3 regions of the Nesterenkonia rhizosphaerae genome follow, and region 2 is predicted to be linked to each of the others. Evidence: riboswitches for the same ligand, from Rfam matches in the RefSeq annotation. Region 2 holds a riboswitch; each other region holds the start of a gene.
The links. A riboswitch is a leader RNA that binds a small molecule or an ion and turns the genes downstream of it on or off. The one in region 2 is predicted to bind S-adenosylmethionine.
Positions count from the first base shown of each region.

Region 1 (4,935 bases), on a different contig from region 2:
AAGGGAATGGGCCGGATGGTGTTCACCACGAAGTTCACCGTGGCGAAGACCGGCTTATTCGCCAGGATATTGCCCTCACGGGTGGTGTAGAGCAGCAGGCCAAGCGCCAGACCGATGCCCCCGCTGATAGCAAAGGCCATGACCACCATGTAGATGGTGTCCTGGGTGGCTTCCCACAGTTCTGGCAGGTAATACGACCAGTCAAGATTCTGGAAACGCTCGATCACCGTGCTGCCTCCTCTCCGGTCGCGCCAGTGCTGATCTCCTGGCCATCACCAGCGCTGCGAAGTTCGGCAAGGAAACCGGCGACGGCGGCGTCGTCGCCTTCAACAGAGATGGTCAGCAGACCGAAGGCAGCGTTCTTTGTGGTGTTCATGCCGCCGTGCACGATCTCAAAGCTGACACCTAATGCTGCCGCACGGCCCAGGACTGCTCCCACTGCGGCAGAATCGCGCAGCGAGACGGTGATGAGCCTTCCCGAAGTGCTCTTGCGGATGCGGGCCAGGTCGGCGTCGGTGGGCCTGTCCTTCAGGGCCGAACCGACAAAGCTGGCTTCTGCGCCGCTGCGCGGGTTGGAGAACACATCGTAGACAGGGCCCTCTTCCACGATCCGGCCTTTGTCCATGACTGCCACCCGGTCAGCGATGGCACGGATGACCTCCATCTCGTGGGTGATGGCCACGATGGTGATGCCGAGTTCCTCGTTGGCGCGGCGCAGCAGCCGCAGCACCTCCTCCGTGGTGGAGGGGTCCAGGGCGGAGGTGGACTCATCAGCCAGCAGGATGTCCGGCTCAGCGGCCAGCGCGCGGGCGATTCCCACCCGCTGTTTCTGCCCGCCCGAGAGCTGCTCGGGGTAGGCCTTGGCTTTATCGGCCAGGCCTACGAACTCCAGCAGCTCTGCAACGCGGGCCTCACGTTCTTCCTTCTTCCAACCGGCGACCTTCAGCGGATAGGCCACATTGCCGGCCACGGTGCGGGAGGTGAACAGATTGAACTGCTGGAAGACCATGCCGATGCGCGAGCGTACGTGCCGCAGCTTGGACTCTGGCATGCCGGAGATCTGCTGACCCAGCACGGTGATGGTCCCGGAGGTGGGCTTCTCCAAACCATTGACGAGCCGGATCAGAGTGGACTTGCCCGCTCCTGAGAAGCCGATGACGCCATAGACCTCCCCGCGGTTCACGGTGAAGGAGACGTCGTCGACGGCGGTGACTGAAGATGACTTGCCGGTGGTGAAGGTCCGCGTCACATTGCTGAAATGGATCAGCGGACCTCCACCAGCAGCGAGCGCAGCGGTGCTTTCTGTGCTCGGAGTGCTCACAAATACTGGGCTTTCTGTGCTGGGGGATGGTGCAGGCTTAAGCGATTACTCGGCCTGACGCAGGGCTTCCTGGTAATCGGTCAGGGCCTCCTGCAGTTCCTCCGCGGTCACATCGCCGGCGGGAACCGAGGTGCCTGCAGAGCGCTCATCAATGATGTCCAGCACCCGCTGGTCGTGATAGAGCGCAGCGATCTCACGCAGAGCCTCATTGTCTACATCGGCTTCGCGGGCAACGAAGGCGTTGACGTAGGGGAAGGCGCTCGGGTCGCTCGGATCGTCGGAGAAGAGGCCATCCTCGTTCGGGTCAAGATCTGCGTCCTGGGCGAAGTTGTTGTTGATCACAGCGCCCTGTACCGACTGCAGCGCGTTGACGGTCTGGGCGGCGTCGAGGGCCTGGACGCTGACAGTCGACGCTGCTTCATCAATGTGGCGTGGCTCGGGCTGTGCAGTCTCCTCAGCCAGTTCAAGCAGTCCTGCCGCCACCAGCACGTTGATGGCGCGGCCCTGGTTCACCGGATCGTTGGGGATGGCTACGGTGTCGCCGTCCTGGAAGTCGCTGACATCGGAGTACTCGTTGGAGTACACGGTCAGCGGCACAATCTCGGTGGCGCCGATGGGCTGCAGGTTATCCCCGGAGCTGTTGTTGTGCTCAGCGAGGTAGGCGATGTGCTGGAACCAGTTGACATCGATGTCGCCGTTGGACAGAGCGGGATTCGGCTGGTTGTAGTCGGTGAAGTTGACCAGCTCGATCTCGTAGCCCAACTCCTCCTCAGCAATCTCCTCCAGCTGCCGGTGGCCTTCGTGCAGGTTGGCCACACCGATCCGGAAAGAGGTCTGGTCCTCCGGAATGGCTTCAGCGTCTCCGTTGCCGCCGCAGGCGGTCAGGCCAAGCAGGGCGGTGGCGGCCAGGGCTGCGGTTAGGCGCTTTGGTGCAAACATGGGTGTCTCCTCAAGGATTTCTGCGGGGATAGGTGTGCCGCAGTGGACTGTAGGTGAGATGAGAATGACGACGACGGGCCCGCGTCACAGGCAACGGCGTGCCCGATTGTGGGCACAGCGCTTCAGGCCCTGATGGGGGCCAGCCGATGGAGGGTGGCGCTGATTAGCGCACGGACATTCGACACATCTTTTGAGAGTGTCCCTTCTTGAGTCTGCTCTTGCCCGTTCCGGGCATGGTGACGGCTGGTGAAGCCGTCTGAAACGGGCCGCTTCTTAATCCGGTGCCACCCAGGAACATGGGGTTGGCGAGCGGCCCGATTCCGGATCGTGAGGGCCGCTTCTCGCGAAGCACTCCCCATACTCTAGCGGTTCCGCGGAGCAAAAGCAGATGTCAGGTGTCACAAAGTGTCACAGTATGTTCAAAATATGTAGTGATACTTCCGCAGGCCTTCCCGTGCCGACCGCTGCGCTCGTTTTACCATCCGGTTTTCGCAATGCCTACCCGTATCCGGGATGGTGAAGCGAAAAGGGGATGGTAAAGCGCGAAAGAAGGGCCCCAACCGCGCCCCGGTAGGCTAAGCGGGTGACTTCCTCCCGTACTTTCAGTGAGCACACCACCGCGCGCGTGGGCGGCCCCGCCGGGCAGTGGGTTGTGGGCGATTCCGAGGCGCAGATCCTTTCGGTGCTGCAGGAGCATCCGCTCCCGGCTGACGCGGAGCGTGAAGCTGGCCGCGATTCGCTGCTGGTGCTCGGCGGCGGATCGAACCTACTGGTCTCTGATCAGGGGTTCGCCGGCACCGTGCTGCAAGTGGCGGTCACCGGAGTGACCGCCGAGCCAGTGGGGGAGGACGGCGTGCTGGTGACAGTAGCGGCGGGACACCCCTGGGACGACGTCGTGGCCTGGACGGTGGAGCGCGGACTTGTGGGATTAGAAGCACTCTCCGGTATCCCCGGTTCAACAGGCGCTACACCGGTGCAGAATGTGGGGGCTTACGGAGCTGAGGTATCGCAGACGCTGGTGGATATCCGCGCATGGGACCGGTCCAGCCGTGAGCTGGTCGTGCTGAACAATGAACAGCTGGGCTTCGGCTACCGCGATTCGCTGCTCAAGCGCAGCACCATCGAAGGCTCCCCTCGTTATGTGGTGCTCTCGGTGCGCTTCCGGCTCACCCATGCTGTGGGGGAGCCCATGTCCTCACCGGTGCGCTACGGGGAACTGGCCCGCAGCCTCGGGCTGACCGCGGAGATGCCGGAGGATGAACGGCGAGCGCCTCTGGCCCAGGTCAGACAGGCCGTGCTGGGACTGCGAGCGGGCAAAGGCATGGTGCTCGATCCTGAAGATCCAGATACCTGGTCCACCGGATCCTTCTTCACCAACCCGATTGTGGCGGCGTCGAAGGCTGCCTCACTTCCGGAGAGCGCCCCGAGGTTCCCTGCAGGCGTAGACCACGACGGTACGCCCCTGGTGAAGCTCTCCGCTGCGTGGCTGATCGACCAGGCAGGCTGCGCCAAGGGGTTCGGGGCAGCGCTGACTGATGGCCGGGCGTCCTTGTCCACCAAGCACACCTTGGCGGTGACTAACCGCGGTGGGGCCTCCACCGAGGATCTGTTGACCGTTGCACGCGCGGCCCGCGACAAGGTGGAAGCGGCTTTTGGCATTCGGCTGCACCCGGAGCCGGTGCTGCTGGGCTGCAGTCTCTGACACGCTGCCGCGTAAGCCGCAGCACCGGCTGAGCCCTTGGCAAGATGGAGGGCATGACTCTGCCTGATGTGACCCTGGGACGCGAGCCCTATGAACTGACGACGACGGCGCTGGGCTATGGCGCGATGTCATTGGCGGGCGCCTACGGTCCCATCAGCGATGAGGCTGCCATCGCGCTGCTGCATGATGTTTACGACCGTGGGGTCACCTTCTTGGACACTGCCAATATCTACGGGCTCGGGGTCAGTGAAACGATCCTGGGCACGTTCCTGCGGGGTCGCCGGCACGAGTTCATGGTGGCGACCAAGGCCGGTATTGATCCCAGCGGGGAGGCCGGCAAGCGACGGCAGAACGGCAAGCCGGAGCATCTGCGGGAGCAGATAGAGCTGAGCCTGCGGCGGTTGGGAACAGATTATGTAGACCTGTACTACCTGCACCGACCGGATCCGGAAGTCCCCATTGAGGAGTCAGTGGGCCCTCTGGGCGAGCTGGTGGAGGCCGGGAAGGTGCGCAGCATCGGGCTCTCCGAGGTCACTGCCGAGGAGATCCGCCGAGCTCACCAGGTGCATCCGGTGACTGCGGTGCAGAGCGAATGGAGCGTCTTCGCCCGCGACGTGGAGCGATATGTGCTGCCCACGGTGGCTGAGCTCGGCATCGGATTCGTGGCGTTCTCGCCTGTGGGCCGGGGCATCCTGACAGACCATTTCGACGCCGCCGGGCTGGCTGAGGGTGACACCCGCCGGAAGTTCCCCTGGTTCAGTCCGGAAAACCTGACGCATAACGACGCCGTTGCCGCTCAGTTGCGGCAGGCGGCGGCCGGGCTCGGGATCCCCGCCGCGGGCTTGGCGCTTGCGTGGCTGTATAAGAAGGCTGCGCGCATCGGGGCGGACCTGGCGACCATACCCGGGACCAGGTACACCTCTCATATGGATGAACTGCTCCGCGGAGTGGACTTTGAACTCGACGTCGACGC
Region 1 covers NZ_BAABLW010000002.1:98,932-103,866, reverse strand. Annotated here, with positions in the region: gene ABEA23_RS02010 (methionine ABC transporter permease) at 1-227, opposite strand, end outside; gene ABEA23_RS02005 (methionine ABC transporter ATP-binding protein) at 224-1,321, opposite strand; gene ABEA23_RS02000 (MetQ/NlpA family ABC transporter substrate-binding protein) at 1,367-2,260, opposite strand; SAM riboswitch class IV at 2,470-2,609, opposite strand; gene ABEA23_RS01995 (UDP-N-acetylmuramate dehydrogenase) at 2,844-3,962, shown strand; gene ABEA23_RS01990 (aldo/keto reductase) at 4,016-4,935, shown strand, end outside.
Region 1: it holds a riboswitch for S-adenosylmethionine, as region 2 does, so the genes downstream of both, ABEA23_RS02000 (MetQ/NlpA family ABC transporter substrate-binding protein) here and ABEA23_RS07675 (flavin reductase family protein) in region 2, are expected to answer to the same signal.

Region 2 (4,935 bases):
CCTTGGGCGTCGCGGGTGTCCCGGCCGACTTCGCGGCGCAGCCAGTCAGCGGCCTCGGGGTTGACGGCCTCACCGACGGTGCCGCCCAGCCTGATGGAGGAGAGGTCGTACTCGGAGGGGATCCCTGAGGGGAACCAGCCCATCAGGGAGCGCACCAGGGTCGGGGCGGTGTAGTAGCTGGTCACCCGGTGGCGCTGGATGATCTCAAAATGCCGGCCAGGATGGGGCACATTGGGCACCCCTTCGTAGATCACTTGGGTGGCCCCGGCGGCCAACGGGCCATACATCTCGTAGGTATGGGCGGTGACCCAGGCTAAGTCGGCAGTGCACCAATGGACATCATGATCGCGCTGGTCCGGATCAGGGTGGGCGAAGAGCCGCAGATAGCTGTAGAGCGCACCGGTGAGATACCCGCCAGTGCTATGCACCAGGCCCTTGGGCTTGCCCGTGGTGCCGGAGGTATACATGATGAACAGCGGATTCTCCGCATCGAAGAACTGCGGCTCATGGTCTGTCGATGCGGTGTCGACGACGTCGTGCCACCACACATCTCGACCCAGGCCGTCGCCGTTGAGGTCATCAGTGGTCCAGGAGATGTCGCTGCCGGTACGGCGCAGCACCAGGACATGCTCCACGCTGCCGCCTTCATCGACAGTGAGGCCGGTGACGGCGGCGTCGGCATTCTCCTTCACCGGCACTGCTGCACCCCGGCGGTACTGCCCATCAGAGGTGACCAGCAGTTTCGCGCCGGTGTCCGAGACGCGGAAGCGCAGCGCTTCAGCCGAGAAGCCGCCGAAGACCAACTGGTGCACGGCTCCGATGCGGGCGCAGGCCAGGGTGATCACGATGGTCTCCACCAGCACCGGGAGGTAGATGAGCACACGGTCGCCGTGGCCAATGCCCAGCCGCTGCAGGGCGTTGGCTGCCTGGCTGACCAGGTCCTTCAGCTCTGCGTAGCTGATATCGGCGCGATCACCGGGTTCACCCTCAAAGTGCAGTGCGATTTTGCTCCCGCGTCCGGCGGCCACGTGGCGGTCCACACAGTTGACGGCGGCATTGAGCTTGCCTTCTTCAAACCAGCGGATCACCGGTCCGCGGCGGGTCTGCGGGTTCGGTGGTGTCCAGTGGTGGGTGGTCTGCCAGGGGCGGTCCCACTCGAGAAGGGAAGCGGCTTGATCCCAGAAGTCCAGGCGCTGTCGTTCATCACCGCTGGCTTCGCTGGGCGTGTCCCAGGTGTGGACCTGGGCAGTGTAGGGGGACTGGTTGGTGCGGGGAGTGGTAGTGGGCACAGTTCTGCTTACGCTTGGGGGACTTAAGTTGCGGACGGATCAGGCAGCTCAGGCTGCTTCGGAAAGCGGCTTGAATTCGCTGCGATGAAAAACCAGGCCCGGGGCCTGTTCGTCGAGTCCGAGGTCCAGAACTTCTAGGACCACAATGTCGTGGTCGCCGGCGGTGAACTCGTTATAGACCCGAGTCTTAAGCCACAGCGGTGCACCATCGAGGAGCAGCGCGCCGTCGTCGGTGGTGTAGTCCACTCCGGTGAAACGCCCGGCGCGGTCCTTGGAGGCAATCTGCCGGCACAGCCCATGATGGTCGGCGCCGATAACTGACACTCCCAGGTGGGAGGCACCTTCCCGGAGTCGGGGCCAGGTATTGGAACTGTGTTGGACGGCGAATGTCACCAGCGCCGGTTCTAGGGAGACTCCCACGGTGAAGGTGGAGGCCACCAGGCCTTCCGGGGCTCCGTTGATGTGTGCAGCCACCACCACTACGCCCTGGGGAAATTGCGCGAAGGCGCGGCGCAGTTGCAGAGAATCCAGGGACTGGACTCCGGAACTGGACGGATTGTGTGCGGTGGAGTCGTCGCTGCTGGGCTTGTGCCCTGCATTGGGGTGGGCCAGAGTTGCCGCTGACAAGGTCATAAGGAATACACGCTCCCATCGGTCCTGGCGGTAGCACCCGGCAGTGCTGATAAAAACAGCTCCGGGTTGCTGCGGCGTCAAAGAGCCAGATCTCTCGGCCGCTCGAGATGGACGCTTTAACCGTACGCCGCGCTTCCTGAGCTGAGCAAAAACCGTGTCACATTCCGAGACATTGCATTTTGTGACTGGCGTTGGTCACTGAGTGTGGCGTAGACAAGCTGTGAACATTTACGCTGTAACAGCTTTGCAGCAAACCATCCAGAGCGACTGAGGGATCTGGCCCAACGACGTCGCAGCAACCCGGCTGGCTGAGTCATCAGCAGTCACGGTGCTAACGCCAGAACCGATGGGAGTGAGTTTCTTCATGTCATCTGTACCCACCCTTGAACGCGTCCAGACTCCGGTCCCCACCTCTGAGACAGCAGCTGAGAGCAGTGGACAGGACTCGCTGAACGTGAGCTTCCGTGATGTGGGCCGGCAGTTTGGGCAGCGCACAGTGCTGCGTGATGTCAGCCTGGAGGTCAGCCCTGGGGAAGTGGTGGCGATATTAGGCGCCTCGGGTTGTGGTAAGTCCACGCTGCTGCGTGCCGTGGCAGGACTCGACCACGGCTATCAGGGTGAGATTCTGATCAACGGTGAGCCGGTGGCCAAATACGACCCGCGCACCGCCGTCGGATTCCAGGAGCCCCGGTTGCTGCCCTGGCGATCACTGCGCAAGAACATTCACATGGGGCTCCCGCGGGGGTTGCCCAAACCTGAGGGCAACCAGCGGGTGGACGAGCTTCTGGAGCTCGTCGGCCTGGCTGAACGCGCTCATCTGCGACCCCGCGAAGTCTCTGGCGGCATGGCTCAGCGGGCGTCACTGGCCCGGGCGCTCGCCCGCCGACCCGGCGTCCTGCTGCTGGATGAGCCTTTTGGTGCGCTGGACGCCCTGACTCGTTTGAAAATGCAGGACCTGCTGCTGGATGTGCACGCCCAGACCGGCACCACCGTGCTGCTGGTGACTCATGATGTGGATGAGGCCCTGCAATTGGCTGACCGAATCCTGCTGCTAGGCGCACCAACGTCTGCAGCGGGTGAAGAGTCAGGCGCTCCAGAAGGGGCCACCATCAAACAGCTGCTCACCGTTCCCGGGCAGCGCCCCCGGGAGAGAGCATCAGCGGAACTGGCCCGACTGCGTGGAGAACTCTACGCGGGCCTCGGCGTGGACTCGCACTGAGCTCCCCGGCCCTGGCCGCTCGCCGATCCCTGCCCTAAAGACCTTTGTGTTTTGCCGTTCTTTATTGCCTGAAAGGCCCCGTTATGCCCACTGCATCTTTGAAGCTCAAGTCTCTGATCGGCGTCGCAGCGGCGACAGCCATGCTCTCGGCTACCGCCTGCGGAGGCAGCAATGACGAGCTTGAGACTCTGAATATCGACTTCGCCACCTACAACCCGCTGTCTCTGGTGATTCTGGAACACGGTTGGCTGGAAGAGGAACTTGCCGAGCACGACGTCGACGTCCAATGGGTTCAGTCCCACGGCTCCAACCGAGCCAACGAAAACCTGCGCGCCGGCAATATTCACATCGGCTCCACTGCCGGGTCTGCGGCGCTGCTGAACCGCTCCGTGGGCACTGACACCCAGACCATCCTCATTGAGTCTCAGCCGGAATGGACCGCACTGGTGACGATGCCTGATTCAGGTATTGAGAGCCCTGCGGATCTGGAAGGCAAGACTGTGGCAGCAACTCTGGCCACCGACCCGTTCTTCTTCCTCGCCCGATCCCTGGATGAGGCCGGTCTGTCTCTTGACGATGTCGAGGTCCAGGCACTGCAGCACGCAGATGGCCGCCAGGCGCTGATCAGCGGCCAGGTGGATGCCTGGAGCGGACTGGACCCGATCATGGCAGGTGCTGAGTTCGACGGTGCGGAGTTGGTCTACCGGAATGTGGACTTCAACAGCTATTCAGTCCTCAGTGCCCCCGCCGACTTCATCGAAGAACATCCCGATGTAGTCCAGATTGTGGTCAACGTGTACGAGCAAGCCCGAGAATGGGCGATCGAGAACCCGGAGGAAACCGCGGAGATCCTCGCCGAGTACTCCGGGATCGAGCTGGAGGTTGCGCAGCGAGTCCTCGGTGAGCGCGTGAACTTCGATATCGACCCGGTTCCCGGGGATCAGCTGCGCCAGGCGCTGGAGGCCGCGGGTCCCTACTTCGTAGAGAACGGGGATGTGGACAGTCAAGATGAGGTGGATGAGGCTCTGGAGACTCTGTTCCACCCCGAGTTCGCGCAGAACCGTGAAGCCACCGACGCCGCCGGCACCGAGAACGCCGCCGATGAGGCCAATATCTCCGATGAAGAAGACTAATCAGGGGACCTGAACGATCATGACTTCTGCACCTGCCACACCCGTTGACCAGCCCGCTCAGAACAGCTCCGCTTCAGCTGGCAGAACCAGCGCGGGCCGAAGACTGCCCGGCGGGAAAATCCTGCTGGGGCTGATCGTCCCTATTGTGCTGCTGGTGCTGTGGTGGCTGGCCACTGATGTGCTGAATATCTTCACCAATGTTCAGCTACCCCCACCGCAGCGGGTGTTCAATGCCGGAGTTGGGCTCTTTGAATCAGGGGCCCTGACCGCCCATATCGGGATATCCCTCCAGCGGGTCCTGCTGGGCTTTGCGGTTGGCGCTGGCGCTGGACTTCTGCTGGGGTCCTTGCTGGGCCTCTCCCGGCTAGCCGATGCCCTGCTGAACCCCACCGTGGGAGCTGTCCGGGCGGTGCCCTCACTGGCGTGGGTGCCGCTGATCCTGCTGTGGATCGGGCTGGGCGAAGAAGGCAAGGTGCTGCTGATCGCCATCGGTGCCTTCTTCCCCGTCTTCACTGCAGTTCACACTGCACTACGGCATGTGGATCCGCAGCTTGTAGAGGCTGGCCGGGCCTTCGGGTTCCACGGGGTGCGGTTGCTGACAACTGTCCAGCTGCCCGCCGTCGTACCCACTGTATTCGCTGGGCTCAGGATCGGGCTGGCT
Region 2 covers NZ_BAABLW010000007.1:421,665-426,599, forward strand. Annotated here, with positions in the region: gene ABEA23_RS07670 (acetate--CoA ligase) at 1-1,289, opposite strand, end outside; gene ABEA23_RS07675 (flavin reductase family protein) at 1,338-1,922, opposite strand; SAM riboswitch class I at 1,935-2,036, opposite strand; SAM riboswitch class I at 2,174-2,275, shown strand; gene ABEA23_RS07680 (ABC transporter ATP-binding protein) at 2,287-3,141, shown strand; gene ABEA23_RS07685 (aliphatic sulfonate ABC transporter substrate-binding protein) at 3,225-4,274, shown strand; gene ABEA23_RS07690 (ABC transporter permease) at 4,294-4,935, shown strand, end outside.

Region 3 (4,935 bases), 220 kb from region 2:
CTTCGATCTGTGTGGGGAAGAGATTGACCCCGCGCAAGATGATCATGTCGTCGCTGCGTCCGGTGATGCGTCCCATACGGCGGTGCCCGGGACGGTCAGTGCCCGGCAGCAAGCGGGTGAGATCGTGAGTGCGGTAGCGGATCATCGGCAGGGCTTCTTTGGTCAAGGTGGTGAAGACCAGCTCTCCATGGTGGCCCAGCGGCAGAACCTCTTCGGAAATCGGATCAATGATCTCCGGCCGGAAGTGATCCTCCCAGATCACTGAGCCGTCCTGGCGCTGGGCCGACTCTCCGGCCACACCTGGACCCATAATCTCTGAAAGTCCATAGATATCGCAGGCAGTGATGTTGAAGCTGCGCTGGATCTCGTGGCGCATCTCTTCGGTCCACGGCTCCGCACCCAGAACACCGAGTTCCAGGGAAGTCTCGCGCGGATCCAGCCCGGCATGGCGGAACGCATCGGCCAGCGCCAGCAGGTAGGTGGGGGTGCAGAGAATGACTCGAGGCTTAAAATCCTGGATCAGTTGGATCTGCTTCTCGGTCTGTCCACCGGACATCGGGATGACCGTGGCTCCGAGTTTCTCAATGCCGTAGTGGGCCCCGAGCCCGCCGGTGAACAGCCCATAGCCGTAGGCATTGTGGACGATATCGCCGGGCCGGACGCCTGAGAAGCGCAGGCAGCGTGCCAGCAGCGTTGCCCAGCGGTCGATATCGCCCTCGGTGTAGCCCACCACCGTTGGTTTGCCGGTGGTTCCGGAGGAGGCGTGAATCCGGCGCACCTGCTCCATTGGCACGGCAAAGGACTGGAAGGGGTAGGCCCGGCGCAGGAACTCCTTGTCGGTGAACGGGAACTTCGAAAGGTCCTCCAGGGTCTGCAGGTCATCGGGACCTACGCCTGCGGCGTCGTAGAGCTCGCGGTAGGCGGCGATGTTCTCGTAGGCGTGACTGATGGTGGCCTGCAGGCGCTGAAGCTGGAGCGACTCAATGTCTGTTCGCGGCAGCAGCTCTTCTGCATCGGGCTCAGCACCCGGGGTGACCGGTGCAGCAGTGGCCGCATAGGCGGCCTGCACCGCGTTGGTCTGCTTCGCCACTGGCGAGACGGGACGGGAACCGGGGCCTGCCGGTGTTTCGCCTGCGGTGCGCTGTGCGGAGGGCAGTGGATCTGAAGCTGTGATGGTCATATGTCTCACCTCGCGGAAGGAGTCTCGGCGGACTCGGTGGCAGGGAAGGGGATTGTGCGGGAGCGTCCGCGGAAGACCGCGATGGTCTCGGTGCCGTGAGTGACGGTGACGTCATAGATTCCGCTGCGGCCGCTGCGGGAGACCTCCACTGCCTCGGCCACTAGCTCATCATCGAGCTTCGCTGGTCGCAGGAAGTTGATATCCACCCCGGAGGCCACGGTGATCGTGCCGTCATCGCCGTCGGGATGGTTGCAGGCCATGGCGAAACAGGTATCAGCCAAGGTGAAGATCATGCCGCCGTGGGCGATTTTGAACCCATTGGTCATCTCTTCCCGCACGCGCATACGCAGCTTGGCGTGCCCGGGCTCGGCCAGCAGAACCTCTCCACCGAGCCAGCGGGTGCAGGAGTCAGTCTCAAGCATCCTATGCCGGGGGCCGTCTGCGGGCATGGGCACACCATTGCCGGCTTTCTGGGCAGTGTGCTCAGCAGTCTCCTCAGCGGTGGCTGGGGTGGCAGTGCTGGGTGCAGGCATCCGGGGCTCCTTGCATCAATTCCAGACCGATTGGTCAGTAAGTCAACTCAAGCACCCTGAAAATGTGATGTCAAGCACATTTAGGCGGCTCTATAGGATGGCATCATGTCCGCCGGTCGCTACGCCCCCAGCCCCTCAGGGGACCTGCACCTGGGGAACCTGCGCACCGCCCTGTTGTCCTGGCTCTTTGCCGCTTCAACCGGCCGTCCGCTGCTGCTGCGCTTTGAAGATCTGGACGCCGGCCGGACCATCCCCGGCTCCGCCGAGCGTCAGTTCAAGGACCTGAGGGCAATAGGCATCACCTTCAGCGGCGAGCCACTGTGGCAGTCCCAGCGGCAGCACCATTACGAGGCCGCCGTGGCCCAGCTGCGCGAGGCCGGTCTGGTCTACGAGTGCTTCTGTACCCGCCGCGAAATCCAGGACGCGCCCCGGGCGCCGCACGCACCGCCCGGGGCTTATCCCGGCACCTGCCGAGATCTCGGCGATGCAGAACGTCGCCAGCGCCGCCAGCAGCGGCCTCCGGCGCTGCGGCTGAAGGCTGAAGCCGGCGAGTACCGGGTGGCTGACCTGCTGCTTGGCGAGGTCACCGGACTCGTGGATGATCTGGTGCTGGTGCGCAATGACGGCACTGCCGCATATAACCTCGCCGTCGTGGTGGACGATCACTTAACCGGTGTGGACCAAGTGGTGCGCGGAGATGACCTGGCCAGCTCCACCCCGCGGCAGGTGTATCTGCGCGGCCTGCTCTACGGGCAGCAGACCGCTGAGTCGGTGCAATATGCCCATGTTCCGCTGGTGCTCAACCGGCAAGGTCAGCGGCTGGCCAAGCGTGACGGCGCGGTGACTCTGGGGCAGCTGAGTGAGTTGGGACAAAGCCCGGAACAAGTCCGCGATGAGCTCCTGGCCTCGCTGGGGCTGCCGCGTGGTCCTTTGGAACAGTCTGTGGAGACTTTTGATCCCTCTCGACTGCCGAAGCAGCCATGGGTGTTTAGCCCTGCATCGCAAAAACGCGGCCCAAGTGAGTCCATATAGCGAAACGTTTCATCCTGACTTGCGGCCCGTGCCACAAGTGGGCTTCACTTATAGCCACGGTCAAGAGTGCCAGCGCAAAACCCCGGTTTGCTGGCCGGCAACCCTCCTTCGCGGTGGGGTGCCCCGGGTGACGACCAGGTCGCAGCGCAGAACCGCGCTGAGGCAAGCGCGAGTCATGAGGAGACATCTCTATGTCTGAGAACACCCCCACTTTTTCCCCGGAAACCGCCAAATTCGAGACCCGGCAGATCCATGCCGGTGTCGCCCCGGATCCCGCCAGCGGTGCCCGTGCCCTGCCGATTCAGCAGACCACCAGCTTCGTCTTCCCCAGCACTGACGCTGCCGCCAAGCGCTTCGGGCTGGAGGAGATCGCCCCCATCTACACCCGGATCGGCAATCCGACGGTGGAAGCGGTTGAGAACAAAATCGCAGCCTTAGAAGGCGGCGTCGGCGCTCTGGCAGTCGGTTCGGGGCAGGCCGCCACATCACTGGCGCTGCTGAATATCGCTGAAGCCGGCAGTCATATCGTCGCCTCACCGACTCTCTACGGCGGCACGCAGAATCTCTTCAAGCACACGCTGCCCAAGTTCGGCGTGGAAGTCAGTTTTGTGGAGGACCCCGATGACTTGGAGTCCTGGCGAGCTGAGATCAAAGGCAATACTGTCGCGTTCTTCGCCGAAACCGTGGCCAACCCGCGCGGAGATGTGCTCGATCTAGAAGGTGTAGCTGGTCTGGCGCATGAATTCGGGGCACCGCTGATAGTGGATAACACCCTGCCCACCCCGTATCTGCTGCGTCCTATCGAATACGGCGCCGACGTGGTGGTGCACTCAGCCACGAAGTTCCTCGGCGGGCACGGCACGGCCATCGCCGGGGTGATAGTGGACTCCGGAAACTTTGACTACAGCCGCTACCCCGAGCGCTTCCCGGGCTTCAACCAGCCGGATGAGAGCTACCACGGACTTGTCTTCGGCCGAGACTTAGGACCGGAGGGCATCTTCGGAGTCAACCTCTCCTACATCCTGAAGGCCCGGGTGCAGCTGCTGCGCGACCTCGGCCCCTCGCTCTCACCCCATAACGCTTTCGAGATCAACCTGGGCTTGGAGACACTGAGCCTGCGCGTTGAGCGTCATGTCCAGAACGCCCAAGCTGTGGCGGAGTTTCTTCAGCAGCACCCTGCTGTGCGCCGGGTGTACTACTCAGGCCTGCCCTCCAGTCCCTGCTACGAGCGGGCGCAGAAGTACCTGCCCAAGGGCGTGGGCGCAGTGCTGGCGTTCGAGATCGATGCAGCAGGAGATCACAGCGCCCAGGCTCGAGCGGGACAGCAGGTGGTCGATGCGCTGGTACTGCATTCACTGGTCGCCAACGTCGGTGACGTGCGTTCGCTGGCCATCCATCCAGCCACCACCACGCATCGGCAGCTGGGTGAGGCAGAACAGCGTGCTGCAGGCATCAAGCCTGGCCTGGTGAGGTTGTCGGTGGGCCTGGAGCACATCGATGACATCCTGGCCGACCTCCAGCAGGCACTGGACACCCTGGACCAGAAGGCAGCGGGCTGATCCACGAATGACCCACGGTGTGACGGTGCTGAGCCAGCCCGGCGGGCTGAACGCAGGCAGCAGCAATGACTTCGGCACTCGGCCAGCCGGTGCCCTGCGCACAGCAGAAGTCGGTGCCTACACGTTCGAGACCGGCGGGCGGCTCCCCGCCGTCACCATTGCCTACGAGACCTGGGGGAGCCTCAACGCGGCCGGCGACAACGCCATCCTGGTGGCCCATGCGCTGACCGGAGACTCCCATGTAGCGGCCACCGACCGTGACCCCAGCTTCGGCTGGTGGGAGGGTCTGCTGGGTCCGGGGCGACCGATCGATACCTCCAAGTGGTTTGTGATCGCCCCGGCTATGGTCGGGGGCTGCTATGGCTCCACCGGTCCCGCCTCCCTGGATCCTGAGGGTGTGCCCTGGGGCTCACGCTTTCCGTATGTGACTATCCGGGATTCAGTGCACCTGGAGCATCGGCTGCTACAGCAGCTCGGAGTCAGGCGCCTGCACACCGTGGTCGGCGGATCGATGGGCGGAGCTCGGGCCCTGGAATGGGCTGCGACGTATCCTGAGCTGGTGGAGGGGCTGGCGGTCTTCGCCTGTGGGGCGGCCTCCACCGCCGAGCAGATCGCTTTCGGCCAAGCCCAG
Region 3 covers NZ_BAABLW010000007.1:644,960-649,894, forward strand. Annotated here, with positions in the region: gene ABEA23_RS08640 (phenylacetate--CoA ligase family protein) at 1-1,180, opposite strand, end outside; gene paaI (hydroxyphenylacetyl-CoA thioesterase PaaI) at 1,186-1,629, opposite strand; gene gluQRS (tRNA glutamyl-Q(34) synthetase GluQRS) at 1,816-2,745, shown strand; SAM riboswitch class IV at 2,804-2,920, shown strand; gene ABEA23_RS08655 (O-acetylhomoserine aminocarboxypropyltransferase/cysteine synthase family protein) at 2,937-4,304, shown strand; gene metX (homoserine O-acetyltransferase MetX) at 4,312-4,935, shown strand, end outside.
Region 3: it holds a riboswitch for S-adenosylmethionine, as region 2 does, so the genes downstream of both, ABEA23_RS08655 (O-acetylhomoserine aminocarboxypropyltransferase/cysteine synthase family protein) here and ABEA23_RS07675 (flavin reductase family protein) in region 2, are expected to answer to the same signal.